2 regions of the Spirosoma pulveris genome follow, and region 2 is predicted to be linked to the other one. Evidence: riboswitches for the same ligand, from Rfam matches in the RefSeq annotation. Region 2 holds a riboswitch; the other holds the start of a gene.
The links. A riboswitch is a leader RNA that binds a small molecule or an ion and turns the genes downstream of it on or off. The one in region 2 is predicted to bind S-adenosylmethionine.

Region 1: linked by a shared signal. The riboswitch ahead of metH (methionine synthase) and the one ahead of ACYVJM_RS15590 (O-acetylhomoserine aminocarboxypropyltransferase/cysteine synthase family protein) in region 2 are both predicted to bind S-adenosylmethionine.

What each region holds. Positions count from the first base shown of each region.
Region 1 covers NZ_BAAGTO010000002.1:802,375-817,954, reverse strand. Annotated here, with positions in the region: gene ACYVJM_RS11540 (sulfatase family protein) at 1-25, opposite strand, end outside; gene ACYVJM_RS11535 (hypothetical protein) at 40-945, opposite strand; gene ACYVJM_RS11530 (GNAT family N-acetyltransferase) at 1,022-2,125, opposite strand; gene ACYVJM_RS11525 (Ppx/GppA phosphatase family protein) at 2,259-3,137, opposite strand; gene ACYVJM_RS11520 (hypothetical protein) at 3,695-4,465, shown strand; gene ACYVJM_RS11515 (carbamoyltransferase family protein) at 4,665-6,527, shown strand; gene ACYVJM_RS11510 (SGNH/GDSL hydrolase family protein) at 6,544-7,695, shown strand; gene ACYVJM_RS11505 (DUF5989 family protein) at 7,711-7,860, shown strand; gene ACYVJM_RS11500 (SxtJ family membrane protein) at 7,864-8,226, shown strand; SAM riboswitch class I at 8,299-8,406, shown strand; gene metH (methionine synthase) at 8,512-12,297, shown strand; gene ACYVJM_RS11490 (fasciclin domain-containing protein) at 12,386-12,937, opposite strand; gene ACYVJM_RS11485 (xylulokinase) at 13,308-14,786, opposite strand; gene ACYVJM_RS11480 (phospholipase A) at 14,990-15,580, shown strand, end outside.
Region 2 covers NZ_BAAGTO010000003.1:709,738-725,317, forward strand. Annotated here, with positions in the region: gene ACYVJM_RS15565 (glycosyltransferase family 2 protein) at 1-411, shown strand, start outside; gene ACYVJM_RS15570 (polysaccharide deacetylase family protein) at 348-1,151, shown strand; gene ACYVJM_RS15575 (glycosyltransferase family 87 protein) at 1,281-2,354, shown strand; gene ACYVJM_RS15580 (class I SAM-dependent methyltransferase) at 2,414-3,115, shown strand; gene ACYVJM_RS15585 (DciA family protein) at 3,153-3,479, opposite strand; SAM riboswitch class I at 3,667-3,770, shown strand; gene ACYVJM_RS15590 (O-acetylhomoserine aminocarboxypropyltransferase/cysteine synthase family protein) at 3,990-5,303, shown strand; gene metX (homoserine O-acetyltransferase MetX) at 5,380-6,459, shown strand; gene ACYVJM_RS15600 (SGNH/GDSL hydrolase family protein) at 6,466-7,059, shown strand; gene ACYVJM_RS15605 (esterase family protein) at 7,134-7,862, shown strand; gene ACYVJM_RS15610 (hypothetical protein) at 7,964-9,277, shown strand; gene ACYVJM_RS15615 (META domain-containing protein) at 9,292-10,746, opposite strand; gene ACYVJM_RS15620 (hypothetical protein) at 10,822-11,487, opposite strand; gene ACYVJM_RS15625 (glycoside hydrolase family protein) at 11,563-12,747, opposite strand; gene ACYVJM_RS15630 (5'-methylthioadenosine/adenosylhomocysteine nucleosidase) at 12,943-13,764, opposite strand; gene ACYVJM_RS15635 (NCS2 family permease) at 13,839-15,152, opposite strand; gene ACYVJM_RS15640 (6-phosphogluconolactonase) at 15,216-15,580, opposite strand, start outside.

The DNA of each region.
Region 1 (15,580 bases), on a different contig from region 2:
ATAAAAGGGAAACGGCTGATTTCATGATGGGTTTAGGAATTACTCGTTTGTAACCGACGCGCTGGTGGCTTGCCGTTCAAAGGCGTCAATGTAACTCTTTGCGCTGGCATTTATAACCTGAACGCCCCGGTAATCGGCGTAGTCACGCAACACTTCATACCCGCGAAAAGCCTTGTGTAACGACAGAAACTGCGCGGCCATTGAAAACGTACGCTGCCGCTGGGCATCCAGATATACTGGCTGGTGCGTGAGGTCTTTCGGCTTGTCGTAGAAATGAATCTGCTTGATCAATAGCTGGTTTTGATCATTCAGCCGAATTTGCTCATGCCAGGACGTATCTGCCCCGAACAGGTAAATGGTTTTGAACTTTCGATTAATCATCAGGGCCAGGGCCGCAATGATGACGGTTTGGGCCTGCGGCATTCCGTAGCCTTTGGCATAAAGCCAGTAAGTTAACTTCTTAAACCCACGAAGAACCGTGTAGTTGAAGTAAACGACAGTAATCAGCGGGTTGCCCTGCTCAATTTTGCCGAGAAGATACGTTCCCTTGGCGAAATGCGGCACGAACAGCGTCATGGGCCAGTCAACCTTTTCCAGAAAGACCGAAAGCGTTTTTCGAATATCGTCGCGGTCGGTGGTTTGTTCGTTAAAAACGAAATAGTTAGGGTCCAGGATAACGTAATCCTGCGGGCGAAGCTGGATGAAGACGTCGGCATGGGCGAAGTTGTTCACGCAAACAATTTCCGTTTGCCGGATGAAATCGAGCTGGGTCGTTAGCGACTCCGTCAGCGAGGGCCCGTTCCCCAGCACCGAACAAACCGGTAGCTGCGGATTGGGCAGACGGGTCGCGTGCCGAATACGGATAGCGACCTTTGCCAGCGACACCAGCGATGCGACAAGGTCGCTTAAAAATTGACTTATGGAATTAAACGCAGCTTCGACCATGCAAGCGGCACCGGGAGCGTGCCTTTTTTCTGCAAAACAACGAAAAAAACAGCAGACCGAGAGATGTTTGACTGGATTACCGGATTAACCGGGTTTTTAACGGACTATCCCGGAGTTCGCTGAAATCGTTGCGGTCAATCGTTCGTTCGACCGTAAATTTTGGCGATTCCAGCATCCCCAGATTGCGTTTAAAGCGTAGCAGGTTGGGCTTGAGTTGGCGGCTGGCATCAAGCGACATCCCTAAATCAAGCAATTGAATTCCCTGCTTCAGGCAATACTCATGAAGCCCATTTATGAGCAGAATCATCGGACTGAAGGCGTGGTAAGCCGGGTCAGATGCGGGCAGAAACGTATAAAGTATATCGTGCCTGACGCGCACCGTTATTACGATGGCCGCCAATGCAGGACCATGGGTTACGGTAAATACGTCGAATTGTTCCGGAAATGACTCCAGCAAACGCATCAATTGGTCTGGCTCCAGAGGCAGCGGATAACCCAACTGCTGCCGGTTGTTTTGGATAAACCCGACGACTTCGGACACGTTTGGTGTTTGCTGATGAGCGAATGTAAATCCGGCCTCCCGGCATTTGCGAAGCCGCCGACGAGCGGCCGGAACGAGGTTATCCGCGAAAGATTGATCACGAACTGGCAGGAAGGAAGTTGGATGCGATTCGACAACCACAAACTTATGCTCGGCCAGCACAGAAAGCAGCCGGTCGGTTTGTAGGGGGGCGTAACAGCGCGGGTAGTTGACGAGCCGAATGCGAGTGCAGCCCAGTTTTCGCGCTGTTTCGATCAGGACAGAGATAAAGGCATTCAGCGCACAGGTTGGCAAGGTTTCGATGAACTCAATAGAGCCAAACGGAGCCGCGGCCGGGCTAATCAGCGTAGTCGGGTTAAGGAAAAAGGCGCAGCGGGCCTCGGCTTCCTGCGTGAACCGGTTTACCGCCGAAATCAGGTAAAACAGACCATCGTGCTGTTGCCGAAGGTGGACGTATTCATTGAAGAAAAAGCCTCGCCGGCAAAACGTGGGCATGTCGGCCGGCCGGGGCGTAGGCTGAATCAGAAACGTATAATCGGTCAGGTAGGTGTGGGTCATGTTCGTCATGACGGCCAGCCTGTAAGTAAAGTCACGCTTTCGTTGGAGAGCGTACGCTTTATCGCTCTGTATAAATACCACAACCGACCGGGTAGCGGGTTACGGTTAGTTATATGGCGTATGGGTAATTTCAGGCACGACTGAATGATATAAAAAGCCCCGGTCAGTAAAAGCTGGCCGGGGACTTGATGAGGGAGATTTTTTCCGGGAAAATTTATTTCCGTTTACAAACCTGCGCGTACACCTGTTGAATGATACCATCTTTCAAGCCCAGGTCCGGGACGATAATTTTATCGGCTCCGGCCCACTTCATGACCGATATATAAATGTCGGCGGCTGGTACGATCACGTCGGCGCGGTCGGCATTCAGGCGAAGTTTATTAATTCGATCCTCCTGACTAAAACCGGCTATGTAATTACGAATGCGTTCAATTTCGGTTCGGGTGGTTTCGCTTTCAGAGACTTTGGAGGCTAGATTAAAAAGTTTGCTGATGTTACCCCCCGTACCTACTGCCGTAACTTCCTGCGAAGAGTCGATATTTTCCTCTACCCAATCCTCAATTTTGCGCCAGGCCCCTTTGGTCTCTTTACCTTCCAGCAATCGAACGGAGCCAATTTTGAATGATTTGGAGTTGATCTTCTGGCGGTTAACATACACATTCAATTCTGTGCTGCCTCCACCCACATCAATGTGTAAATACTGGCGGTCGTCCAGTGCATGAACAACCACGTCGTTGATCAGCTCGGCTTCCTTACGACCGTCTATGATGTGAATTTTTATGCCGGTAGCGGCTTCAATGCGTTTGGCGATTTCCTGTCCGTTGGAAGACTCCCGCATGGCTGAGGTAGCACAGGCCATGTAGCCTTCTACTTCGTGCAGTTCCATCAGCAGTTTGTAGGCCTGCATTAATTTGGTAGTACGGGCTTCACTTTCAGGCGTTAAAGCGCCAAAGTTAAATACGTCGTGGCCTAACCGAAGCGGAAAACGTACGTATTCAACCCGTTTGAAGCTAACCAGGTTGTCGTTGTGTAAGACCGTCGAAATTTGTAGACGTGCTGCGTTAGAACCGATGTCAATAGCTGCCAGTTTCACTAGTTGAAGTGCTTTGTAAGTGAGCCAAAGGTAGATTTTTTACAGGTATGTCAGACGTTTCACTATTTATTTCCAGTACATGGGTTGAGTTACTGCTTTATTATATTTGTGAATAGATGCGCTGATTTTCTGTTTACTCAACAATAAAAGTTGCTTTAAGTGAATAATAATAAGAGGATGTTAAGACTTACGCAATAAAATGGATAAAGGCGTATTTAATGGTAATAGACGAGATCATAAACACCTGATAGATTAATTGAGAGGAGCCCTGCCGGGCGTTTTTTATGCTACACACCAAAAACTGGATTAAAGGAAGTATACTGTCTTTGATAAGTTTCGTTTTTAGTTGGTTAGTCTTAGAGGGGGTTTGTAATCTTCTGCTGCGCTGGAAACAAACTATTACGTATAGCACCAAAAGTTTGCCAACCGCCACAACCACACAGAATAAACTTACGCTGATAAAGTACGATAGTTTAGGCATAATCAGGCCCGCACCCGGTCAATATGAGGTAGTTTACTCTGTTGATCAACCACAAACCCAAAAACAGAAACTGCCTTTGGTGTCTAATACAGCGTCGATCACCTATCACATTGATAGTCTGGATCGACGCGTTACCCCCTTCAACAGTCGGCGGGCCGTTGGCAAATACGCCTTGTTCCTTGGGTGTTCGTTCACCTATGGCGAGTCTGTTGCTGATACAAGTACGCTGCCCTATTTTTTCGGTAAAGAAACGGGGTATCGACCCTATAACTACGGCGTGTCGGGTTACTCGCCGGCTCATATGCTCGCCCTGATGCAGGCCGTCAATATGCGTCGTGAGGTAGTCGAAAAAGAGGGTGTTGCCTTCTATACGTATATTGAAGATCATCTGGCTCGGGTAGCCCCAAGTACCAAATGGATTTATAATTCGAACGGGTTTTGGCCTAATTTCGATCCGGGTACGATGACCATAAAAGGTACCTACGCCGAAAAACACCCGGTCTATAATTACCTGATTCGGGGCATGTATAAAAGTAATATCGTTAACCTCTTCAATATCAACTTTCCCCGACGATACACTGACGATCAGTATCAGCGATTTGTACGTATAGTGAAGGAAACGGAAGAACGCTACAAACAACAGTTTGGAAACGATAACTTTTATGTAGTTGTATTTCCTGCTTATCCTATGGCACCCGAACTGCGTCAGTATTTTGATCAGCAACACATAAAAGTGATTGACTACTCAGGCCTTTATTCGTGGAAAACGGCCTATGATGGCATGCACCCAAATGAACAAGCTTACCGGCAGGTAGCGAAAAAGTTAGCCGAAAAATTTGAGAAGTAAATATTTCGTAGTTTATATGTATAAATAAGGTCGCTAATTGTAGTCTATTTTCTATTTAAAGGCTTCGTTTTAGGCTATTAATATTTATAATCTATTAAATAAGTATTAGAGTTAAGCCGTTGGGTAGAAAGCGTCAACTACTATGTTATGACTTATGAAAATAACGTTACTTTTGACGCAATCTGAAGTACTATAGTTCATGACCATATTAGGCATATCTGCTTTTTATCACGACTCAGCGGCAGCTTTAATTGAAGACGGGAAAATTATTGCCGCTGCGCAGGAAGAGCGGTTTACACGTAAAAAACACGACCCCGGTTTTCCGGCCGAGGCAATAAAATACTGCCTTCAATACAGCGGGGCAGACCTGAATAAACTCGACGCTATTGTCTTTTACGACAAACCTTTACTTAAGTTTGAGCGATTGCTCGAAACCTACTACGCATTTGCCCCACAGGGATTACGGTCGTTTTTAATGTCGATCCCCGTTTGGCTCAAAGAGAAATTGTTTCTGAAACGGCTGATTCGGGAGGAACTGGAGAAGCTCGGTTATAAGTCAGCCAGTAAGGTTAAGATCCTTTTCCCTGAACACCATCTTTCGCACGGGGCCAGTGCATTTTACCCATCCCCTTTCGAGCGGGCTGCTATTCTGACCATCGATGGAGTGGGCGAATGGGCCACGGCATCTATTGGCCTTGGTGAAGGGAAAAACATCTCTATTCTGAAGGAAATGCGGTTTCCGCACTCCCTGGGCCTGCTTTATTCGGCATTTACCTATTTCCTGGGATTTCGTGTTAATTCGGGGGAGTATAAACTCATGGGCCTTGCTCCCTATGGCGACCCTCACTCGCCCGATGTGGTCCGCTACATGAACACCATCAAAGAAACGCTGGCCGACCTTCGGCCCGACGGTTCGATCTGGCTCAACCAGGACTATTTCGACTATGCTACGGGCCTGAAAATGGTGAACGAAGGCAAATGGGCCAAACTATTCGGGTTTCCCAAGCGCCAGCCGGAAGACGAGTTATTACCCCAACATTGTAACTTGGGTCTGGCCATTCAATACCTGACTGAAGAGGTGGTGCTGAACATGGCCAAAGAAGCCAAACGACTCACCAATGCCGATGCGCTGGTACTGGCGGGCGGTGTGGCTCTGAATTGCGTATCGAACGGAAAGCTTCAGGCAGCAGGCCTTTTCAAGAACATTTTTATTCAACCGGCCGCCGGTGATGCCGGTGGTGCGTTGGGCGCGGCTCTGGCTGCCTACCATATCTATTTTGGTAAAGAGCGGGTCGTAACCACCGAGCGCGATGCCATGCGGGGTTCTTATCTGGGGCCAACCTTCTCGGACCTGGATGTAGAACTGATGGCGAAAAAATATAAAGCCGTAGCCACTCATTACACCGACTTTGCCGGACTGAGTCGGGATGCCGCCAAACTACTAGCCGAAGGCAACGTGCTGGGCTGGGTGCAGGGACAAATGGAGTTCGGCCCACGGGCATTGGGTGGCCGCAGCATTCTGGGCGATCCACGTAATGCTGAGATGCAGAAAAAGCTGAACCTGAAAATCAAATACCGCGAATCGTTCCGGCCGTTTGCCCCTTCGGTGCTGGCCGAAGATTGCGCGGAGTACTTCGATTATGACGGTATTTCACCGTATATGCTGCTCGTTCATCCGGTAGCGCAGAAACGACGAACACCCGTACCGGCCAATTATGCCAGCTTTCCGCTTCGGGAGAAATTGTATTACCAGCGTTCCGATCTGCCCTCCATTACGCACATCGATTATTCGGCCCGCATTCAAACGGTTCATAAAGATACCAACCCGCGTTATCATCAGTTAATCGACGCGTTCAAGCAGCTAACGGGCTACGGTGTTATTGTCAATACCAGCTTCAATGTGCGTGGCGAACCCATCGTTTGTACGCCAGATGATGCGTATCGTTGCTTCATGCGTACCGAAATGGACTATCTGGCCGTTGGCAACTACCTGTTCGACAAACGCAAACAACCCGAATGGCAGGAGAAAGACAACTGGAAAGAAGAATTTGTTTTAGATTAATGAACGGCCACTATTAATGCAATCAAAGCTCTTTTCCAGTGTCGTTCGTCTGCTTCTACTCGGATTTCTAACGTTCATTGTTTTATACGGCGATCATTTCGGGGTTATTTTCGACTATCCGCACAAGGGCCTGTTCGATAACATACTCGTCCGGCTCGCCAGATGCTGTCTCTTTCTGTTACTGATCATTGAACTGCTGAGGGTCTATTATTATGGCGTTGTCAAAAATTCAACTCCGCCAAAACTGCTTGGTAATATAGCCACGCTGCTGGTGCCAAGCATTGTGGTACTGATCTTTGTGGAGATGGTGTTTATGTTCATTGCCCAAAGTCAGGAGGGCGGTCTTACACTGGCCTCTAAAATCTGGTTTGAACGTTACTGGCCACCTATGACGGGCGATTACCGCGATACGCCGAAAATGGATACACTGGGTAAAAAGAAAGTCCTTGTCGTTGGCGATTCCTTTACTGCCGGACACGGCCTGAAATCGGCCGACGAACGGTTTGGTAATGTGCTGGCCAAAAAGCTTGGTGCCAGTCAGTACGTGACGTATAATTTGGGTATTTCCGGCTCCGATACGCGGGATGAGTACGCCCGTCTGGTGAAATTCGGAAAAAAGCCCGACATCCTGGTTTTGCAGTATTTTCCGAACGATATTGAAAAAGTCGCGGCTGATCATGGCGTAATACCCATCGGTTTTCGGCCCTATTCCGATCTGCCCCGGCCTGTGCAATCGCTGTTCATCAAGTCGTATCTATTGAATTACCTGTACTGGCAGTTTCCCCACGGTAATTTTGCTCCGTTCGATGTGTATGCCCGGAAAGCCTACGGAACGCCAGTCATTATCAACGATCACCTGAGCGACCTGAACCAGTTTATTACGTACGCCAAAAGCAACAATGCTCAATTGTACGTTGTAATGTTTCCGTTTTCGCACAACATCGAACAAACAGCTGAGTATGTTAAACCAGTGGTTAACTTTTTTCAATTGAATCAGGTGCCGATGCTGGACGCCGGAAAGCTCATGCTTGACCTCCCCATGGGCGATCGGGTAGTGGGGCGTAACGACGGACACGCCAGCCCGATTGTAAACCAGCGGGTAGGTGACGCTTTGTTCAGGCTAATCCAATCTAATCAGCGTGCTCAGCTAACTTTTACTGACAATTAAACTCAAACAAAACGTATGGAATTCTTACAGGACATTTTTCGATTTATGAAGCAGCGCAAGAAATGGTGGCTGGCCCCCATGATCGTTTTACTGCTTCTCATTGGTGTTCTGATCGTCATTGGCGGTGGATCGGCCGTTGCTCCGTTTATTTATACTCTGTTCTAATGTATGGATATTACCGAAAAAGTGAAGGCTCAACTGGTTATTGTAACCGGGCTTGTGGTGCTCTATTTTATCTTTAAATCCCCCTGGTGGCTATATGCGGCTGCGGCAGTGGGCGTGCTGAGCCTGGCCGTTCCGGTGGCAGGCGATTTCATCGTAAAGGCGTGGTTTAAACTGGCCGAGGTGCTGGGGAATATCAATGGTAAAATTATTCTGTCGGTCTTATTCTTTGTGTTTCTCTTTCCCATTGCTGTTTTGTACCGCATGACAGCAAAAAATCCGCTGGCTATCAAACGCACAGACGAGAAGTCGTTCTACAACGAGCGCAATCATCTGTACACAAAAGAGGATTTGGAACAGATGTGGTAATCACATTGCCTCGTACACTCATTTTGGGTGCCGCGCTTGCCGGGGCACCCATTTTTTGCTTAATTTTGTCACTACTTATCCAGAAAGACGGAGGGAACGGACCCGATGATGTCTTGGCAACCAACCTACCCAGGGGAATGGTGCCAATTTCCTCCCGCCAACCGGTGGGATAGATAAGGTAGCCTTGTGCTTTCTGCCTTTCTGCGAATAAGCTGTTTTGCTTTTTGGACTTTTTTTAGTGCGCCCGTTGTTGGTTTCCAACAAGTACGCGTTGCAACAATGCCTTTGAAAACGATATACGAACTTCTTCACGAACGCATCCTCGTCCTCGATGGGGCGATGGGTACGATGATTCAACGGTATAACCTGACTGATGCCGACTATCGGGGTGAGCGATTCCGCGATTGGCCGCACGACCTGAAAGGCAACAACGATTTGCTGTCGCTGACAAAGCCCGAAATTATTCAGGCCATACACAAACAATACCTGGAAGCGGGTGCCGATATCATCGAAACCAATACCTTCAGCGGTACGTCCATCGCCATGGCCGATTACCGAATGGAGGACCTGGCCTACGAACTGAACTACGAGTCGGCCCGGATTGCCAGGGAAGCGGCCGATGAAATCACGCGCCAAAATCCCGACAAGCCGCGCTTTGTAGCTGGTGCCATGGGCCCAACCAACCGTACCGCTTCTCTGTCGCCGGATGTAAATAACCCGGCCTATCGCGCCGTTACCTTCGACGAACTGGTGAACGCCTATTACGAGCAGGTAAGCGGGCTGGTCGACGGTGGGGCAGACCTGCTGCTGGTCGAAACCATTTTCGATACGCTCAATGCCAAGGCGGCTATGTTCGCTATTGACAAGTATTTCAATCTTAACCCTCAGAAGACCGTTCTCCCGATCATGATCTCCGGCACCATTACGGATGCCAGCGGTCGGACTTTGTCGGGGCAGACGACAGAAGCATTTTTATATTCCGTTTCGCACCTGCCGCTGCTGAGTGTTGGGTTGAACTGCGCACTGGGTGCCCAGTTGATGCGGCCGTACATTCAGACACTTGCCAAAGAAGCGCCTTTTTTCACGTCGGCTTACCCGAACGCGGGTTTGCCCAACGAGTTTGGTGAATACGACGAAACGCCGGATATGATGGCGTTGCAGATTGAGGACTTCGTTAAAAGTAGCTTTGTTAACATTGTTGGGGGCTGTTGCGGCTCTACACCCGATCACATTCGGGCCATTGCTGATGTGGCTGCCAAATACCCGCCCCGTCAGTTACCCCAGCCCGAGCCATATCAGAAATTAAGTGGTCTGGAACCACTGAAAATAACAGAGCAAACCAACTTCCTGAACGTTGGCGAACGTACCAATGTAACGGGCTCCAAGAAATTTGCCCGACTCATCAAAGAAGGTAATTTCGACGAAGCTTTGAGCATTGCCCGTGGGCAGGTAGAAGGGGGCGCGCAGGTGATTGATATCAACATGGACGAAGGCATGCTGGATTCGGTGGAGGCTATGAAAACCTTTCTGAATCTGATTGCTGCCGAACCTGACATTGCCCGTGTGCCCATCATGGTCGACTCGTCCAAATGGGAGGTTATCGAAGCTGGCTTAAAGTGCGTGCAGGGGAAAGCCATTGTCAATTCCATTTCACTAAAAGAAGGGGAGGAGGCATTCATTGAACGGGCCAATCTGGTGAAACGCTACGGGGCCGCTGCGGTCGTCATGGCCTTCGACGAAAGCGGACAGGCCGATTCCTACGAACGGCGTATCCAGATTTGTGAACGCGCCTACCGGATTCTGGTCGATAAAGTCCAGTTCGCCCCGCAGGATATTATCTTCGATCCCAACATTCTGACTGTTGCTACGGGTATCGAAGAACACAATAACTACGCCGTCGATTTCATTAATGCCACGCGCTGGATCAAGCAAAACCTGCCGCTGGCCAAAGTGAGTGGTGGTGTGTCGAACATTTCGTTCAGCTTCCGGGGCAATGATGTTGTACGCGAAGCTATGCACTCCGCATTTCTGTACCACGCCATCCGGGCGGGTCTGGACATGGGTATCGTGAATGCCGGACAGTTGGAGGTATATGACAGCATTCCCAAAGATTTGCTGGAACGCTGCGAGGATGTGCTCCTCAACCGGCGTGACGACGCCACCGAACGCCTGGTTGAATTTGCCGAAACCGTAAAAGCGAAGGGCAAAGCCATTGTTCAGGATGAAAGCTGGCGGCTCGAACCCGTTCGCGAACGGCTCAAACACGCGCTGATCAAAGGAATTACCGATTATATTGACCAGGATGTAGAAGAGATTCGCCAGCAGGTGGAACGCCCTTTACACGTGATCGAAGGCCCGCTCATGGACGGCATGAACGTGGTTGGTGATTTGTTCGGCGCGGGTAAAATGTTCCTGCCTCAGGTGGTAAAATCGGCCCGTGTTATGAAAAAAGCGGTGGCTTACCTAACGCCGTTTATCGAAGCGGAGAAATCTGGAACCGGTTCATCCAATGCCGGCAAAATCCTGCTGGCTACCGTTAAGGGCGACGTACACGACATTGGCAAAAACATTGTTGGTGTGGTGCTGGGCTGTAATAATTACGAGATCATTGACCTCGGTGTCATGGTGCCTACCCAGAAAATTCTGGATGCCGCCCGGGAGCATAATGTCGATATCATCGGCCTCAGTGGCCTGATTACCCCGTCGCTGGACGAAATGGTTGGCGTGGCCAAAGAAATGGAACGCCAGGGTTTCAAGCTTCCATTGCTCATTGGCGGGGCCACCACCTCACGGATTCACACCGCCGTTAAAATTGATCCTCACTACTCCGGACCCGTTGTTCACGTGCTGGATGCCAGCCGAAGCGTACCTGTAGCCGGTCGGCTTGTGAGCGAAACGGATGGAACAAAGGAGAAAATCTTCACGGACATAAAAGCCGAATACGTCAAGCTGCGGGAGGAGCACACCAAACGGCAGAAAGAAAAAGCCAGTCTAACAATTACACAGGCCCGTGATAACCGGACGAAGATCGACTGGAGCACCTTTGTGCCAACGAAACCGACCTTCCTCGGTAACCGATATTTTGACGATTATTCAATTGCCGAACTGGTTGACTACATCGACTGGACGCCCTTTTTTCAGACTTGGCAGTTGCACGGTAAATATCCTGCCATTTTCGAGGATGCGGTAGTGGGTAAAGAAGCCAAACAATTGTTCGATGACGCCAATCGACTGTTGCAGGAAATCGTTGACAAGAAACTGCTCAAAGCGAAAGCTGTGGTGGGCTTCTTCCCCGCCAACTCGGCCGACGACGATGTGCTGCTTCACGATTTTGAAGAACATGTCCGCGAAACCGCCTGCGAACGCCACGGCTCTCACCAGCATATCGAGTACAAAATCAGTAAGGCTCAATCCCAAACGGCCGTTAGCCCGGCTGGGGAGTTGATTTACGATACCAAAACGGTGCTCCATTTCCTGCGTCAGCAGAACCAGAAAGCGCCCGGTTTACCTAATTTCTGCCTGTCGGATTTCATTGCTCCGCTGGATAGTGGCCGGGAAGATTACATTGGCGGCTTTGCCGTAACGGCGGGTATTGGTATCGAAACGCTGCTGGAAAAATACGAACGCGACCACGATGACTATAACAGCATCATGGTTAAAGCACTCGCCGACCGCCTGGCCGAAGCCTTTGCCGAGCGGATGCACGAGCGCGTTCGGAAAGAGTTCTGGCCGTATGCCGTCAACGAAAATCTGTCAAATGAGCAACTGGTTAAAGAAGCGTACCAGGGAATCCGGCCCGCGCCGGGCTACCCGGCTTGCCCTGACCACACCGAAAAAGGTACGTTGTTCAACTTGCTGGATGCCAATAAAATTAATATTGAACTAACGGAAAGTTACGCCATGTACCCGGCTTCGTCGGTGAGTGGATTCTACTTTTCGCACCCAGAGTCGAAATACTTTGCGCTTGGCAAGATCAATAAAGATCAGATTCTGGATTACGCCCAGCGGAAAGATATGCCGGTGGAGGAAATAGAAAAATGGCTAAGCCCCGTACTGAGTTATGATGCGTAGGGCTCCTGTAAACATTGGTAAGCTTTAACACAGAAATGCCCGACCGTTTGGCCGGGCATTTCTGTGTTGAGTAAATCAGAGCGACTAATCAGGGCATCAACACCGTGTCGATGACGTGAATCACGCCGTTCGACTGGTTTACGTCAGCGATGGTGACCGTTGAGGTGCCTCCTTTAGCGTCCATCAGTTCAATCTTTTTGCCTTTCTGCATGGCCGTCAGTGTACCACCCGAAACGGTGTTCAGTGTAGCTTTACCACCGCCGTCTTTGATGGCTTTCATCAGGTCGGCAGCGCTCATTTTGCCGGCTACAACGTGGTAGGTCAGGATGCCCGTCAGTGTCTGTTTGTTTTCTGGTTTCACCAGTGTTTCGACAGTGCCTTTTGGCAGTTTATCGAAGGCTTTGTTTGTAGGAGCGAAGACCGTGAAAGGACCGGGACCAGATAGCGTCTCAACCAGGCCGGCAGCTTTAACTGCGGCTACGAGTGTGGTATGGTCCTTAGAATTCACCGCATTCTCGATAATATTTTTAGAAGGATACATCGGAGCACCACCAACGGTTACCGTTTTTTCCTGAGCAAATGAAACCTGGCTAATAGCCGATAAAGCAACAATTGAGAAAATTAATTTAAGCGTTTTCATGTCGTTATTTTTTTTTGACTGGTTGAAATGTGTATTGAATGTAATACTGTGTTTGTCGACAACATGAAGACTTACGGACAGGTGAGGATGTTTGGATTTATATTAATTGAAAATATTTTTAATGATCTGTTAATCAATGATTTATGTCGGAATTGTTGCCGATGTATGATAATTTGTTTATGATCAATTAACTATAATTGATTAACAAAAATGTTTCAGGAGAATAGCGGATTTTTTCGACCTGATAAATCTTTTTTATTTATAAAGTTTACTTTTTTCATATAAAAAATGCGGAGTATCGACCAAAAAATAGTAGTCGATACTCCGCATTTTTTATATGAAAATTAATCAATGCAATTTCGCTATTTGACTAGCTCTTCAGAACTGTCAGCCAGCGCTGATAGGCATCTCGATACCCTTCCTGTGCCCGCATGTCGGGTTCGATGGTTTTGGTTACGTGCAACCCGGCAAAGGCCTCCTGTGCATTTTTGTAGAAGCCCAGCCCTAATCCAGCGCCACGGGCAGCGCCCTGTGCACCGTCTGTATTATAAAGCTCGATAGTGGCACCTGTCAGGTTGGCTAGTGTATCGCGGAAGAGCGGACTTAAGAACATATTGGCTTCTCCGGCGCGAATGGTTTGCAGCCCTACACCTACGCTTTCCATAACCTGAATGCCGTAGTAGAGCGCAAAAACAATGCCCTCCTGAGCGGCTCGAATCATGTGCGGCAGACCATGCCGGGTTAGTTGCAGGCCGTGGAACGAGGCTCCCAAATCAGCATTTTCGAGCATACGTTCGGCTCCGTTGCCAAAGGGCAGGCAAATCAGTCCGTCGGCACCCACTGGGGCTTCGTGGGCCAGCACGTTCATATCGGGGTAACTCACCGACCGTTGCAGCATCTGATTCCGCAGCCAGCTATTCAAAATACCAGTGCCGTTTACGCACAGCAAAACCCCATAGCGGGGCGCTTCGACGGTATGACTCACGTGCAGAAATGTGTTTACCCGCGACTGAGGGTCGTAGCTGGCCTGATCGCTCACGCCATATACCACACCCGAGGTGCCCGCCGTAGCGGCTATCTGACCCGGCTCCAGTACGTTCAATGACAGCGCGTTGTTGGGTTGATCGCCAGCGCGATACGTAACGGGTGTGCCGGCTGAAAGACCCAGTTCGGCCGCTGCCGCTGCGGTCAGTTCGCCTTGCGGGGCGAATGTTGGCTTAATGGTAGGGATCAGCGACGCATCGAAACCAAAGTAATCCAGCAGAAACTGCGCCGGTTCGTTGTTCTGAAAATCCCAGAAAGCGCCTTCCGATAAACCCGATGCCGTTGTGACGATGTCGCCGGTCATGCGGGCAGCCAGATAATCGCCGGGAAGCATAAACTTGTCGACCTGTGCATACACATCCGGCTCGTTGGCTTTCACCCAGGCCAGTTTGGCGGCTGTGAAATTGCCGGGTGAGTTGAGCAGGTGGTGCAGCGTGCGGTCGTGGCCGAGCGCGTCGAAGGCTTTGTTTCCGTAGGGAACAGCCCGGCTGTCGCACCAGATAATGGAGGGGCGCAGGACATTAAACGCCTTGTCGACAACGACCAGACCGTGCATCTGGTAAGATATACCGATGGCCTTGATGTCTGATGGCTGAACGTTGGCTTTTTGGATAACTGCCTTACTGGCCAGGCAGGCATTTTTCCACCAGTTCTCCGGCTGTTGTTCGGCAAAGCCGGCTTGAGGAGATTCAATGACCATTTCCGTTTCCGGAAAAAAAGCCGATGCAATAGCTTTACCGCTATCGGCATCCACTAAACACGCTTTGACCGACGAACTGCCGAGGTCGAATCCAATAAAATACATGTGGTTACCAGAATTAGGAATTACAGTACGAAAGTACAACGGGAAGGCGATAAATGAGCAAAGTAAATGTTGCCTATAATGCCGACAGACGATCAACAATCACCCCGATAAACATCAGCCCTGATTTAGAGGTTAGTAGCTGGAAATCACTTCGCATTGAAAGGTGTAAAGGTGCCTCAACCAACATTCACTGACCAAATCCTATGAAGCACAAACGTATACGTTGTTTTTGTAGCGCACTTTTTTCCCTTGGTTTAATGGCTCCGGCGGCATGGGCACAGACCGATGCCGACCCAATTTTCACAAAAAAACAGGTTTTCCGGTCTTTATCCGACCGCTGGGAACTCGACTCGACTACGCAGAAAGGCACTTTTCTGGTCACGGCCTACAAACCGCTTTACGTCACGGCCGGGCGTTGGTCGAGCGACCCGAATGAGCAACCGGTCAGTGAAAATCCAGTTTATAATTATCCGTTCAACATTCCGCTGGGTAAGTACGAAGCCCGTTTCCAACTGAGCCTGAAGGTCAAAATAATTCAGGGCATTTTCGGGAAGCATGGCGATCTATGGGTTGGCTATACACAAAAGTCGCACTGGCAGATTTATAACACGACGTTTTCGAGGCCATTCCGGGAGACTAACTACGAACCCGAAGTGATCCTGAATTTTGCCACAAATTTCTCGTTCCTGGGCTTTAAAACCCGGATGCTGGGCATCTCCTTCAACCACCAGTCTAACGGGCGTGCCTTACCACTTTCCCGAAGCTGGAACCGTATTATTGCGCAGGCTGGTTTT
Region 2 (15,580 bases):
CGCTATGCCGGTCGGTCGAAATATTCATTCCGGAAAATGCTTCAGCTGGCGGCTATGGGCATCACGTCCTTCTCCACACGTCCGCTTTATTTATCTGTTCTGCTTGGGTTCACGATGTTCCTGATGGCCGGGCTATTCGGCGCAGAGACATTGTATGAACATTTTTTTACAGATGCTACGGTTTCCGGCTGGACAACGCTGGTGTTGCTGATGGTGCTGATCGGGGGCGTACAGTTCATTATGATTGGGATCATCGGCGTATATTTGGGCAAAACGTTCGTGGAGGTGAAAGGCCGCCCCGCCTATATTATTGGCGATACGAGCGAGATTGAGGAAAGTGTAACGACATGGCAAGCCCCGGCAAAAGACAAGGATCAACTTCAGGAAATATTTTATTCACCGTTGACGTAGAAGAATTCGACACGGCTGTTGAGTTTGGTCATAACATTCCGCTTGACGAGCAGATAGCCGTGTCAACAAAAGGGTTGCGCTTGCTGGCCGAACGATTCGACGCGCTCGGTACACCTGCCACGCTGTTTACAACGGCCAACTATGCGCTTCACGAGCCTGACCTGATCAGGCAGCTTGCCAATAAGCATGAAATCGCTTCGCACGGCTATTTTCACACCACCTTCGAGCCCGCCGATCTGCTAACGTCCCGGCTGGCGCTCGAAGAGCTGCTTAACCGGCCGGTAACCGGATTCCGACGGGCTCGAATGGGCTTTGTTGATCCGGTCGATGTGCAGCAGGCAGGTTATCAGTACAACTCATCGTTACATCCAACCTGGCTGCCCGGCCGGTATAATCACTGGGGGGAGCCGCGTCATCCGTTTCAGGAAGCGGGCGTCTGGCAAATTCCGGCATCGGTTACCCCGACGCTTCGGTTGCCCCTGTTTTGGCTGAGCCTGAAAAATTTTCCCTTCGCCTATTACAAACAGTTGTGCCGCCAAACCCTGCGGACAGATGGGTTTCTAAACCTGTATGTTCATCCGTGGGAGTTCACAGACTTGGCGGGTTATGAAAAAATTCCCGGCTATGTGCGCCGGCACTCACGGGATGAACTCCTCGACCGGGTCGAAAATCTGCTTCATTATTTGAAACAACACGGCGATTTTAGAACAATGGGCGATTTTGTACAGCGTCTTCAGTAAGTTATTTTCCAGCGTGTTGGTTACCCTATGATGTCATTTTTTAGAAGGCCACTCTTTCGTGAAGACCGATTTATTTTTGGCATCTATGGGCTACTCGCCCTGTTTGTAAGCATACGAACGCTTATCAACATGGACTCGAATAACTATCGGATTTTCTATTATTCGCTTGCTCATCTGATCGACGGAAAGAATTTATACCTGCTCTATCCGGCCGAATACAGCGATCACTACCATTATGCACCCACCTTTGCGGCCTTGTTTGCGCCCATTTTTGCGATGCCTTTTTCGGTAGGGCTGTTCTTATGGCACCTTCTGTTCACCGCCGTCTGGGTGTATGCCATTTACCGAATGCCCCTTACCCATTCGCAGCAAGTAGTTGCCTATTGGTTCAGTATGCAGGAGCTGATCACTTCCCTGGTCAACAGCCAAACCAACCCGCTCATTGCCGCGCTGTCGCTGTTTGCCTTCATCAGTTTCGAAAAACGACAGCTGTTTTGGGCTGCCTTCTTTATTATTGTCGGCTTCAACATCAAAATTTACAGTCTGGTAGCGGCTGCTTTGTTCCTGCTGTATCCGCAAAAGCTTCGGTTTCTGGCCTACATGGTCTTATGGGGAATTGTGCTCGGTCTGCTTCCGCTCCTGTTCACCTCGCCCGATCAGCTGGTTTGGCAGTATGAGAATTGGGTTACCCAGCTTATGCTAAAATCCGACTACGACAAATGGGCCAATACATCCATTCATAAATTGGTCCATCTGACCATCTCGCCCGATGTCAGCACAAGTACAATCATTGGTGTGGGCGTGGCGCTGTTTTGCACGGTTTACCGGCGCGCTCAGCAGTTTGGCGAGCGATGGTTCAAAATGCTTTTGCTGGCTTCTATTCTGATTTTTCAGGTTATTTTCAACCCCGTTGCCGAATCACCTACGTATATAATCGCCGTAACGGGCGTTATGATCTGGTGGTTCTACTGCCCGCAAACGTGGCTGGATCGGGCGCTTTTGCTAAGCTGTCTGGTACTGACCGTTCTATCGCCGAGTGATATTTTTCCTCGCTTCCTGCGTCAGCAACTGGTAACGCCCTACGCATTGAAAGCCCTGCCCTGTGTCCTCATCTGGTTTCGGCTCCTTTACCTCATGCACACCCTGAAACCAATGCCGTCCACACCGGCAACAGTACCCATCCAGACCGCTTCTCAAGCCTGATCTCAACGCACAATCAATTCCTGACGAGTATTATTCAGCCTACCTTAACTACTTCTTGAATGGCCTTAACATGGCTTGATTTCTGGCAACAGGAAAATGAATTCGATGAGTCGATGTCAACGAATTTCAATTATTTTCTGGAGCGCGTCGAAACGCATATTCCTTTATCGAAAACACATCGGGTGTTGGACATCGGCTCCGGGCCGGGTAACCTGGAAGATGCCTGGCACCACCGCGTGACTGAAATACATGGTCTGGATATATCCAAACGATACAACGAAATAGCCCGCACCCGGCACGTTGACTCGCCTAATGTGTTCTTTCATGATCTTGATCCCAACGATTATCTGAATTTCAGCCCGGTCGTCCATCGGCAATTCGATGTTATCATTGTGATGAGCGTTGTGCAGTATTACCGGAATATCGGCGAAGTAGAAGCGCTTCTGCAACTGATCAAGCGCGTAGCGGCTCCGGGAGCCCGTGCCCTGGTATGCGATCTGATGGTGGGGGAGAGCTTTTTAAGCGACGTTTGGGGTATTATGAAACGGTCGCTTTTACAAGGACAATTGATCGCTACGCTGAAACTACTTGTTCGCCTTCGCTTCTCGAACTACCATAGTGTGCGGAAAGAAAACGGATTTCTGATAATACCCGAGGCCGAGTGGCTGGCCGTATGTGAGCGGGTAGGCTTGAAGGCACAGTTTATCAACGAACCGATTACCCTGCAACAGGAGCGCCGGAGCTTACTGATCACCTTCTGACAAAATTGTACCGTAACGAGGCTGAATGCGCCTTTTCCTAAATAAAGACGACGTCGTCAATGACGTCTGTACCCATGTCTTTATTGACTAACTGAATAAGTTTCTGCTTGGCGTTGACGAGCTCATTACGCAGGGGGGCCGACGCAATTTCAATGTAAAGTTTGCGGTCGCGAACGTAGAGACGGTTCGTACGGGATGCAATCGTTGGACCCATCATACGACCCCAGAATGCTTCAAGATAGGTTTCGTTGAAACGGGTCTGCAACTGGTAGGCTTTCAATAACTGCCCGATAGCATCTTTTAAAGACGTGACTCCGGCCACTCGGGTGGCATTTTCACGGTTGTAACGATACGTTTGATTCATGCGGCAGGTGTCTTGCCTGCAAAAGTAAAACAATGATTTGACTTAATAGACGGAGAAATTAGTTACCGTGCTAAAAAAAACAGGTTGAGCAGAAAAAAGCCGAGCTGTTTGGATTCGCACGGTTTGGCTAGTATACTTGCGGCATCAAGTCATTGCAACGCGTCATTTACCATTCTCGGCGCGCATTGATTTATAAAGAAGCGGGGAGAGATCAGGCTCTGTGAACCGCTGGCAACCTACCACATGGCAAGGTGCTAACTCCTGCCTAAATACATTTAGGAACTATAAATCGGTACTAATCATGCTCTACCTTCAGCAGTGTATGCCTCCGGCCAAGTGGCCTTTTCGGGCATAACAGATTTCCCCACTCTCCGCTACGAAAACCGGGATGGTTTGTCGTATGCACTTATTCGCCAGCTAGTTAAGGGTTACTGTTGTTGGAAACAACGCCAGCACTACCAGCGTCGACTACGAAATCCAGTGCAATAAAACCGTTAACCATTCATAAACATGTCACAACTTCATTTCGATACACTCCAGCTACACGCTGGCCAGGAGGTCGACCCCACCACCAATGCGCGGGCGGTCCCCATTTATCAAACCACATCCTTTGTATTCAATGACTCGGCTCATGGGGCCGATCTGTTTGCGCTGAAAGCGTTTGGGAACATCTATACCCGGATCATGAACCCAACGTCCGATGTGTTCGAGAAGCGCGTGGCGGCTCTTGAAGGGGGCGTGGCAGCACTGGCGGTATCGTCAGGGCAGGCAGCCCAGTTCATTGCGCTAAGCAACATCCTGAGCGCGGGCGATAACTTTGTGACCACGTCATTCCTCTACGGTGGAACCTACAACCAGTTTAAGGTTTCCTTCAAACGGCTCGGCATCGAAGCCCGCTTTGCCGATGGCGATAAACCTGAGTCGTTCGCTAAGCTGATCGACGAAAATACCAAAGCAATTTACCTTGAAACGATTGGTAATCCAGGCTTCAACATCCCAGATTTTGACGCCTTTGCAGCCCTCGCTCAGGAACACGATTTGCCCCTGATCGTCGATAATACCTTTGGTGCCGGTGGATACCTGTTCCGCCCACTCGAACACGGTGCAGCCGTGGTTGTGGAGTCGGCTACGAAATGGATTGGCGGACATGGCACGAGTATCGGCGGAGTCATTGTCGATGGGGGTACCTACAACTGGGGAAATGGCAAGTTTCCGCAGTTCAGCGAACCCTCGGAAGGCTACCACGGCATGGTGTTCAGCGATGTGTTCGGGGTGGGTGGGCCATTTGGCAACATTCAGTTCATTATTCGTGCCCGCGTAGAAGGCCTGCGCGATTACGGTCCGGCCATTAGCCCTTTCAACTCATTCCTGCTGTTGCAGGGACTGGAAACGCTCTCGCTGCGCGTTGATCGTACCGTGCAGAATGCCCTGGCACTGGCCCAGTGGCTGGAGCAGCATGAGCAGGTAGAAGCGGTGAACTATCCGGGTCTGGAAAGCAGCCCTTACCATGAGTTGGCCAAAAAGTACCTCAAGCGCGGATTCGGGGGCGTTTTTTCCTTCAAAGTAAAGGGCGGGAATGATGCTGCCAATGAGTTTGTCAACAGCCTGAAACTGGTGAGCCACCTCGCCAACGTTGGCGACTCCAAAACGCTGATTATCCACCCGGCGGCTACTACGCACCAGCAGCTGAGCGAACTGGAGCAGGCCAGCGCAGGTGTTGAAGTGGGTGTGCTCCGGGTTTCGGCGGGCATCGAACACATTGATGATATTAAAGCTGACTTCGAGCAGGCTTTCGCCCGGATTGCCGAATCGGTTTTAGCCTAGTGTTTGGTTTGGTTTACGATGTGCCGTTGAGCCGTTGCCGGTAAATGGTACATCGTAAACCACAAATTTTTTTCGATTGGACCTTTCTTATTTCGATTACAAATATTCGTTCCCGCTCGAATCAGGGGAGAGCCTGCCGGGGTTTCGGCTGGCGTATACCACACGCGGCACACTCAACAGCGATCAGTCGAATGTTGTCTGGATCTGTCACGCCCTAACCGGGAATGCGGATGCCGGCGATTGGTGGGGCGGTATGGTTGGTTCGGGCAAGTACTACGATCCAGCCACTAATTTTGTTATCTGTGCTAATGTGATCGGTTCGTGCTACGGATCTACCGGACCCTTGTCGATAAACCCTCAAACGGGTCAACCTTTTTATCGTACGTTCCCGATGATTACCATCCGGGATATGGTGGCGGCTCTGGATTTGCTGCGGCAGGAACTGGGTATTGATAAAATTCACACCTGTATTGGCGGCTCGGTGGGGGGAGAGCAGGCGCTGGAATGGGCCATTCTACAACCCGGCCTGATCGAAAATCTGGTGATTATTGCCGCCAGTGCCATTGCGTCGCCCTGGTGTATTGCGTTCAATGAAGCCCAACGAATGGCTATCGAAGCCGACCCAACCTGGTCCGAACAGCGCGACGATGCCGGAGCCGCCGGGATGAAAGCGGCCAGGGCTATGGCCATGATTTCGTACCGAAATTACGATACCTATGGCTTTACGCAGGCACTCGACAATAATGAGCAGCTCGATGGCTACAAATCGGCCAGTTATCAGCGCTACCAGGGCGAAAAACTGGTGGAGCGCTTTAATGCCTTTACCTACTGGACGCTCTCCAAAGTAATGGATTCGCACAATGTTGGGCGGAACCGGGGCAGTATTCTCAACGCGCTGGCGCAGGTGAAATGCCATACGCTGGTGGTGGGAATTCGGTCTGATCTGCTTTTTCCACCCTCCGAGCAGCAGTTTCTGGCCCGGCATATTCCAGATGCCACCTACGAAGAAATCGATTCGTTATACGGCCACGACGGATTTTTAATTGAGTTCAGACCATTGGCGGGTATTATCCGTAAGTGGATGGCAAGTGCCGCTTCGGCTGGCGGGGCACCGGCAACCAACCCATCAACAAGTTTTAGTCAGCCGGTTAAATAACGCAGTATGATTTGGTACGAAGACGAGGTTCGACAACTCGAAAATAAACGAATAGCCCTCCCCACGCCCGCAAACAAAGTCGTTTTTTATGGCAGTTCATCCATTCGGCTCTGGACAACGCTGGCGCAGGATTTCCCTCAGCTAGACACGCTGAATCTAGGTTTCGGTGGTTCTACACTAGCGGCCTGTGCCTGGTTTTTTGAACGACTGGTAGTGCCGGCAACGCCTAAATCGGTGGTTTTCTACGCCGGAGACAATGACCTTGGCGATGGTCGGCATCCGGAAGAGGTAGATCTCTTTTTTGCGGCTTTTGCGGAAAAAATGACCCGTTTGCTTCCGGGAGTGCCGTTGGCTTTTCTGTCGGTTAAGCTTAGTCCGGCCCGCTGGAATATTGCCGATCAGATTCGAACGACGAACAAATTGATTCGACGGGAGTTAGAAAAAGTACCTGAATGGCAGTATGTTGACATGACAACGCCTTTGCTGGGACCGGATGGCAAACCCCGTTCAGAATTTTTTGAATCGGATGGACTGCACCTAACGCAGGCCGGTTATCGAACCTGGCAACAGGCATTGCAGCAACAGAGTCGGATTTTTTAACGATTTGTTTACCCGGCCAATGGATGAGGTTCGGGTTAACCGTTGCAAATTCACAGGTACTTAACGTTAGTGTTATGCACCGGGAATATCATAAGTGGTTTAGTCCGAATCTAAACCGTGATATGGAATTGTTGATTTTAGGGCACGCGGGTGCACGGGTACTGGTATTTCCAACCCGACGAGGCCGTTTTTACGAGTACGAATCCTTTGGAATGGCGGATACGCTGGCCGAAAAAATTGAGAACGGCTGGCTGCAACTCTACTGCGTAGACAGCGTTGACAATGAAAGTGTCTATAACCGGTCGGCGCATCCCCACGACCGCATTCGTCGGCATAACCAGTACGAACAGTACATCATTAACGAGGTGCTGCCGCTTTCCCGCCTGAAAAACCCGCAGCCGTTCCTGATTGCACATGGGTGTAGCCTTGGTGCCTACCACGCGCTCAATATCGCTTTCCGGCATCCCCACTGGTTCGCTAAAGTGGTTGCCTTTAGCGGACGGTATAATTTGTCTGAGCCGGTGGGCGAGTTTCGCGGGTTGTTTGACGATTACTATGACGAGGAGATCTACTTCCATAGCCCTAATCATTTTTTGCCCAATCTGGATGATAGCGTCCTGCTCGAATCCCTCCGTCGGCTTCAGATCGTGATGACCATCGGGGCCGAAGATCCCTTTCTGGGTAGCAACGTAACCCTAAGCTCAGCCCTTTATGATAAACAGATTCCCCATGAACTGTACATTTGGGATGGGCGGGCGCACCAGGTCAGCGATTGGCAGAAAATGGCGCAATTGTATTTATAGGTAGTTGCATTATGCAGATTCGAACCGCACATATACCAAATAAAACGGGCAATTTTGCTTATTGATCGGGCTGGGGTGTTCGGCTGGAAATTGAAAGCAACATGCGTCGTTATAGAATCACAATCTTTGTCGTTGCCCTGGTGGTAATCAATATCCTGGGGTTAAGTTTTACCGTTGTCAATAAGGGTAGCTATAAAAACTCACTATACTACCGGTTTACACGGCAGCGGTTTGCCTGGGTTGTGAGCGACCCTCGCCCTAAACAACCCATTCGGGCAGGGTGGGCAAGCGTAACGATCAGGCCCGAAGCGTCTGCCACAAACGCGCCTTCACCACGCCCGAAGTGGGATTCCGTTCAAACGCGCGCGCTGGTGCTCGATAATGGCACGACACGGGCGGTCATGATCACCGTCGATTTACAGATGATGCCGCCTACGGTCGCTCAGGCGCTGGAGCAAAAGCTACCCAGACTTGGCTTCCCGTGGAAAAACGTGTACCTGGGAGCCACCTGTTCGCAACCGGATTTAAGCGGCTGGGCAAGCGACTACATGGGTCAACGGGAATTTGGGCCCTACGATGAGCAGCGTACCCGGCAGTTGACAGAGGCCATTCTGAAAACGGTTACGCTGGCTCAAAAAAACAGTGCAACGGTAAAGATTGGGTATACGCAGGTTGATCCGAAAACTCTGCAGCAATTGTCTGCTACGAGCGGTCGGGCCGGGGCAGCACCTCTTCATCTGCTGCAACTTCGCAAACTGACGGGCGAATCGGCACTGATCTACTCCGGTTCTGTAAGCCCAATTCCCACGGGGAACAACACCAAACCAGCCGACGAGACCTCTTTTCTTCGCATGCTGACCCAGCAGCTCGACAAGCAAACTCACTGGTTTGGTATGCCTGTGGTCGGCTCCATTCAGGATGCCAATCTTTCAGGCCAGGTAAGGGGCAACAGCCCGGAGGCAGATAGTCTGGTTGTCCGGCTAACGACCCTGCTAGACCGCCAGCCACTTCGTACAGATAGTACGTTGATTGCGCAAACGGCCCCGCTTGTCCAGAATGACCCTCAAATTCGTGTCAGCCAGGGCTTTCGGCTGAAGCCCTGGCTGGCCAAAGCGCTTTACGGCGACTATCCCGCTGAACTGAAAGCGTTACGTATTGGGCAAACCGTTTTTGTGGGTTGCCCCGGTGGCATATCGGCTGAACTGGCTGGTGAGCTGCGTAACTTACCCGTAGCCGATAGCCGAAACCTGATCATAACCAGCTACAATGGCGGAAACCTTGGGCAGATCGTCCCTGACAAATATTATTACGCCGAAGACAGTCCCTACGCCATTGGTCAGACCAATCGCTTTGGTCCGCATACCGCCGAATTTTTTGCCGATATGACTCAAAGTCTGGTCAGTAGTTTGAAATAGCTGGCTCAACGATGTTACTTCCTGACAAACCGCATCACGGCAATATCACCCTTGATCAGTGTGAGTGTGTTGTCATTGACGGAATAGCGATTCACCGTTTTCAGGCTGTTTAAAAATGTCTGCTCGCCTTCGCCGGGGCACATCATGCGCGTCATGGCCATGGCATCGGTGAAACTGATTTTAGGCCCATCGACCATGAGTTTGCCATTGAATGAATTGCAACTGGTCGATCCATTGAGCCGTTGTTTAATCGTGTCGAAAGTAATAGACGGCTTTTTGTCGGGATACAATCCCTCAAACGCTATTCTCGGCCCGGATATGTAGTTCAGTTCCCAGACACCATCCAGTGACTGATTGACGTTGGACGACTGCATTTGACTGGAGGATAACGATAACTTTTCGGTCAAATATAAATAAGGCGGATGGAAGTGATGGGTAAAGATCTTTTCCTCACTTTCCGGATACTTCTTAAAATATTCGCTATCGCCCAGGAGAACGATGGTTGCCCCGGTTCTGACGTAGTCATTGCTGTTGAAGTAGGTCGGGGCTACATAGCCTTTCAGATTTTTCTGAACCGTTTTGGAGGCCAGTTTACCTAAATATTTCTGGTAGTTCTGCTGTGCTTTCAGCGCAGGTTTACTCAGGCTATTGTAGATGTAGTTAAGGACGATCCGTTGCGGCAGCTTCTGTTTTTTTATCATGGCGGGTGCTCCTTTAAACGGATTCGTCGTATTCACGTCGTTGATCGTCTGGATGGTAAACGGCACTTCGGGTACCCAGTCGGCGGCATTGACAACGTTGTAGGCCCAACCATTCTGTGTAGCGGCTTCGTATTCATACGCATAATACAGATTGCCCGGCTTAGGGCCTGCGCTGCAATATGTTTTGAACTGTATGTCGGCGGGAATACGCGACTGCTTTTGCAGGTTTCGCAGGTAGGATGTCAGTAAAAAAGCAATACCACCGCCCTGACTGTGGCCCATGATGATCACGTCTTTGATGCCCGCCCGGTAGCACGAGTCAATTTTTGGGAGGATGTCCTTTGCCAGAAATGCCGTACTCACCAGCCAGCCTACATGAACCGCAGCCTTAGGGCTGGACGCAAGTTCATACTGAAAGTTCTCGGTATCACTAATCTGTATCGATCCTTTGGCGGGCACCATAGCCGCGTAAAAATTGCTCAGCCAGCTTACACTGTTGGCCGTTGTTCCGCGGATGCTCAGCACCGCCACCGATTGCGGGCTGGTCCATAAATCCCACATGTTATCGAGCCCGACAACCGGGGAACGATAAACCCGTTTGAACTGCTGCGGAGTCGGAAAGGAATTGACATACGTAGAATCGCCAAACTGAGCCGATACTTTGAGGAGTTCGATGTACTCTGCTTTATCAAATCCCGGCTTGAGCTTCTGACCGAACAAGGCAAATGGTAACGCAGCTAAAATAAAAACGGCTATACTATTTTTCATAAGGGAGTGATTAATGAATGATGGAACTTGGATTAGTCAGACTATAAATCAATGGATACCCGGTGGAAGAACCCCCTAATTAACGCGTGACACGCGTATGGATGCCACCTGATTGTCCCAGCCAACCCGTCGCAGATCATTGATCGAGGTAGTGAAGATCTGCGAGCGTCCCTTCAGATTTGGCTTTCTGAATACCTGAACGGCGTAGCCGGGTGCTACTGTAAAGGAGGTAATATTTTCGGCAACGTTCATACCAAGAAACTTAAAGGAGCCGGGGCCGAACTGAACCATATTTCCGGTAAAATCGAGGTCATAAAACAGCCGAACGACAGGTCGATTGCCGGAGCCACCTCCGGGTCCGCCGGATTGGTTCATCTTAATGGCGCCCGAAATGATTTGATTATCCCAGCCTAAGGATGCCAGCATAGGATTACTGGTTGTAAATGTTTGTGAACGACCGTTACGGGACCGGGCCGTAACGGACCATCCACGAGGTATGTAAATGGACGATATGTTGCCGCTCAAAAACCCCAGTGAACCACTGGTGAAGTTACCCGGACTGAAGCTCCTCGACATACCCGTGTATTTTATATCACGATAAAAGATGACCTGATTGCCCTGAGGACCAGGATTCGGGTTTCCGTTGCCCCCCTGAACCTGGGCGAACGAAAGGCAAGGGGCAAACAGAACCCAGAGCATCGCAAACAGGATGCTGACTTTAGTACATAATGATGCGTACATACAGTAAGAGGTTTGTAGTAGAATGATTGTGAAATGATTCTTAACTGCCCTCTTAACTAAGTGTACACTAAAAGGTTAACCAACAGGTAAGCTGGCTTCCAGAACAACCGCCTGCGCCTGCCGTAAGGCGTTGGCGTACGGCTCAACCAACACTCGGCCTGGTGGGTCGGTCGACAGATCGGCGTCCCAAAGGCCGGAGTGATGCCAGTGATCTATATGATCCCAATCGGGGCGATCCACAATCGGGTACAGGCATGCGCCCACTAGCGGAATTCCTGCCTGTCTGACGGCCGCACATTCCCGGCCAATCATTTCAATCCAGAACGGACGGTCAATACCCGGATGACTGGTTTCTGTGAGGGCAATAGGACGTTCGTAGCGTCGATACGCTTTCGTGAGCAAATGCCGAAGGGGTACCCAGCGCGAGTCAGGTATATCGTCATTCCAGCCTAAAAAGGTATGTGTGCCCTCAATCCACTGGTTGTTGTAATAATAGTTGAATCCTAAAATGTCGACGTAGTCCATCGATCCACCCAATTCGGGGGTTAGTCGACCCGCCAGCATATCCACTGATTGAAACTGGTTTTCATCGGCAATGGCGGCATTAATAATCTGCTCCGGGGTCGCGTTCAGGGGCGGCACCATCTGGACCAGCGGTTCGGTTGTCAGGATACGGATGGTCGGGTCGATCTCGCGCATGGCGGCAACGCCCTCAATATAGGCCCGCATCAGGCCAACTTTTACTTCCCAGCCCTGATTGGTACAGTAGGGTGATGTTCCGGCCGCGTCGCCCCCGAGCCACGACATAAAGCTGACTTCATTGATGGGGGTGACAATCAGGGTGTCGTCCGGGTACAGGTCGCGGTAAAAGTGGACAAAGGCCCGGCACAGAGCAGTAAAACGCCGGGCAAACAGGGGGTGTAAAGGCGTTAGGTCGTCGGGGTAACCGAAGTGGCATAAATCCCAGATTTGCTGAATGCCCTGCCGGTGGCCTTCTGCCAGCATGTCGGCGACTACGCTCCAATCGTATTGATACGGCCGTTTTTCAACAAGACTCCACTGTATACCTTCCCGAACCGTACGGATGTTCAATGAATGCAGAAGCGCATAGTCTTCATTGAGCAATTGAAGGTGGCCCGAGGCCCGAAGCAAGTCGACCCGATGGCCAAAGCAGTTTAACTGGTCAGAGCATTCATAACCGCCCCACCAGAATGACTGGAACGGATTTAGCGATGAAGAATGTGTTGAGTTGAGTAGCAATGATTTAAACGTTGATGTACTCAAAGGTGATAAAAAACAACTCACACATCAAAAGAAGGCGTTTTTTCTGAGGTAACGGCGATGCTGGCGCAAGCATTGGCTCGTGCCATTTTATAAAGTCAGTATTCACTGACGCAGGCGAATGCTTGCTTTATCAAAAGGCGCGGGTATTCACCCGCGCCAGTCCATACCGCCTTACAACGCCTTGACAATCGCAATCACGAGTTTAGCCGAGTTTCGGGCGGCTGTCGGGTAAAATTTATCGTAGGCAATGTGCGCTTCGGCATCGGCACGGTCGCTCAGGCTACGGATGATGAGGTGCGGCACCTGAAGCTGGTAACAGACCTGCGCAATAGCAGCCCCTTCCATTTCGGTCGCGTCGGCTCCGAAGTCGGCGCGGAGACTGCTCACTTTAGTAGGGGAAGCCACAAACACATCTCCTGTTACAACGGTGCCCGTCATCACCTTTACCGGCCGGTCTGAAACCCCACCCGATGCCAGTGGAATACCCTCCAGTGAGACGGTCTTGACAATACGTTCGGCTAACCGCATCAGGGTGGTATCGGCGGGAAAAAAGGCCGGGTTGAACTGTTTGGTAATGGCATTCCGGGTTTGCCGGGTCGGTGTGTTTTTGTCGGTAATAGCTCCGTAATCGTGGTGGGCCGTTTGTCCGGCAATCACAATGTCGCCCGGTTGAAGGTCGGGGTTTGTGCCGCCCGCAATGCCCGTGAACAGGATGCGCTGTGGCCGAAAATGATCCAGCATCAGGGCCGTGGTCATGGCGGCATTTACTTTGCCAATCCCCGTTTCAGCCACTACAACTCGCTGATTGCCGATTTTGCCGGTGGTAAACACAACGCCATCCACAACCACTGTTTTGGGTTTGGTCAGCGTTTCTTTGACCAGGGCGACTTCGGCCCCAAATGCGCCGAGCAGACCGGTTATCGGGCGCGGTTTATAACGCTGGGCGAAGGCAACTTGGGCGATAAGGAGAAGGAATAGCGTTGCTTTTTTCATGTCAGGATAAGTTGTAGATAATTGTAAAATCGGGTTCTCAGACCCGACTTCACAGGAATATCGGCGAAAATGTGCTAATGCCCGCTTGTTAATGCCAGCACGCAGAATACATCGACTATCCAGAGGGCGAGCGATACGTCGCGGCTTTTACCAACGGCGACTTTAATGACTGTCCAGGACAGAAACCCCCAGATGAGCCCTTGTGTGATGGAATAACTGAAGGGAATCAAAACCAACGCCAGAAAAGCGGGGAGCGCATCGTCGAGTTGACCCCACTCAATGCGCGTAATGGGCTTCATCATGAACGCACCCACCAGCACCAGAGCCGGAGCTGTGGCAATGGCCGGTATGATCGAGAGCAGGGGCGACAGAAACAGAAACGGTAAAAAACAGCAACCGGCCACCACCGCCGTGAGGCCCGTTCGCCCGCCCTGCGCAATCCCCACCGCCGACTCGATATAGGCTGTGCCCGGACTGGTACCAAATACTCCCGCCAACGTGGTGGCTACGGCATCGGTCATCAGCGAGCGGTTCAGGTTACGCGGTTGGCCGTCTTCGTCCTGCAAGCCACCCGCTTCGGCAACACCCACGAACGTGGAGAGACTGTCGAACAGGTCGGTGAAGGCAAAGGCAAAAATAACCGGCCATAAGGACCACGACAGCGAGCCTATCAGGTCCAGCTTACCCAGCAATGAAAAGTCGGGAGCGGCCACGATACCCTGAAAATTGACCAGTGTTTTCTGCCCGAAATTAATGGCCGAGGCATCGCCCCAGTACCGCCCAATGGGCCAGGCCGCCAGCGTTGTCAGGATGATGCCAATGATGATGCCGCCCGGCACGTCCCGAATCACCAGGACGCTCATGAGCAGCAGGCCAAAGACAAACGTAAGAACAATGGGGTCGTTGAAGTGAGCGATACCCACTAATGTTGCCGGATTCGCTACAATAAACTTGGCGTTCTCGAAGCCGATGAGCGTAATGAAAAGTCCGATTCCGGCCGAAACCGCATAACGCAAGGGTTGCGGAATGGCCCGCACAATGGCCGATCGGACGTTAAAAACAGACAGCAGCAGGAACAGAACCCCCGCCCAGAATACAGCCCCCAGCGCTACTTCGGGCCGTATGCCCATGCCTTTCACCGCTGTAAAGGTAAAGAAGGCGTTCATGCCCATGCCCGGTGCGACGACTATAGGGTTTCGAGCGTACAGCCCCATCATCAGGCTGCAAAAGAACGACAGCAAAATGGTCGCCGTCAGGACACCGCTAAAGGGCAACCCGGCCTGACTCAGAATTGCCGGGTTGACCACAATGATGTACATAGTTGCCAGAAACGTGGAGATTCCAGCCAGAATTTCAGTGCGACGAGGGGAGGTAGTCGTAGTTGACAAAGGTGCTGTCGTTTATCGTTGATCCGCTAACAACCCACAAACTACAACCCGAACGCCATAAACTCAAACCGTACCCAGTAAACTCCCGGCCGCTTCATCGACCCAAACCAGTACATTGGAATGCGTTTGTACAATGCTGGCCGGGACTTGTTCGGTTACCGGCCCTTGTAGCGCTTCCTGTAAAACAGGCGCTTTCTTCTCGCCACTCACCAGCAAAATAACCTCCTTGGCGTCGGTCAGATGGCGCAAGCCAAGGGTGATTCCCTGGCTCAGGCTTGTTTCGGTCTCGAAATATTTCTGACCAACCGTTTTGGTGCTTTCTGCCAACTCCACCACGTGGCATCCTAGTGTAAAGGGCGTTCCCGGCTCGTTGAGGGCAATGTGGCCGTTCATGCCCATGCCCACCAGCAACACATCCAGGCCACCCC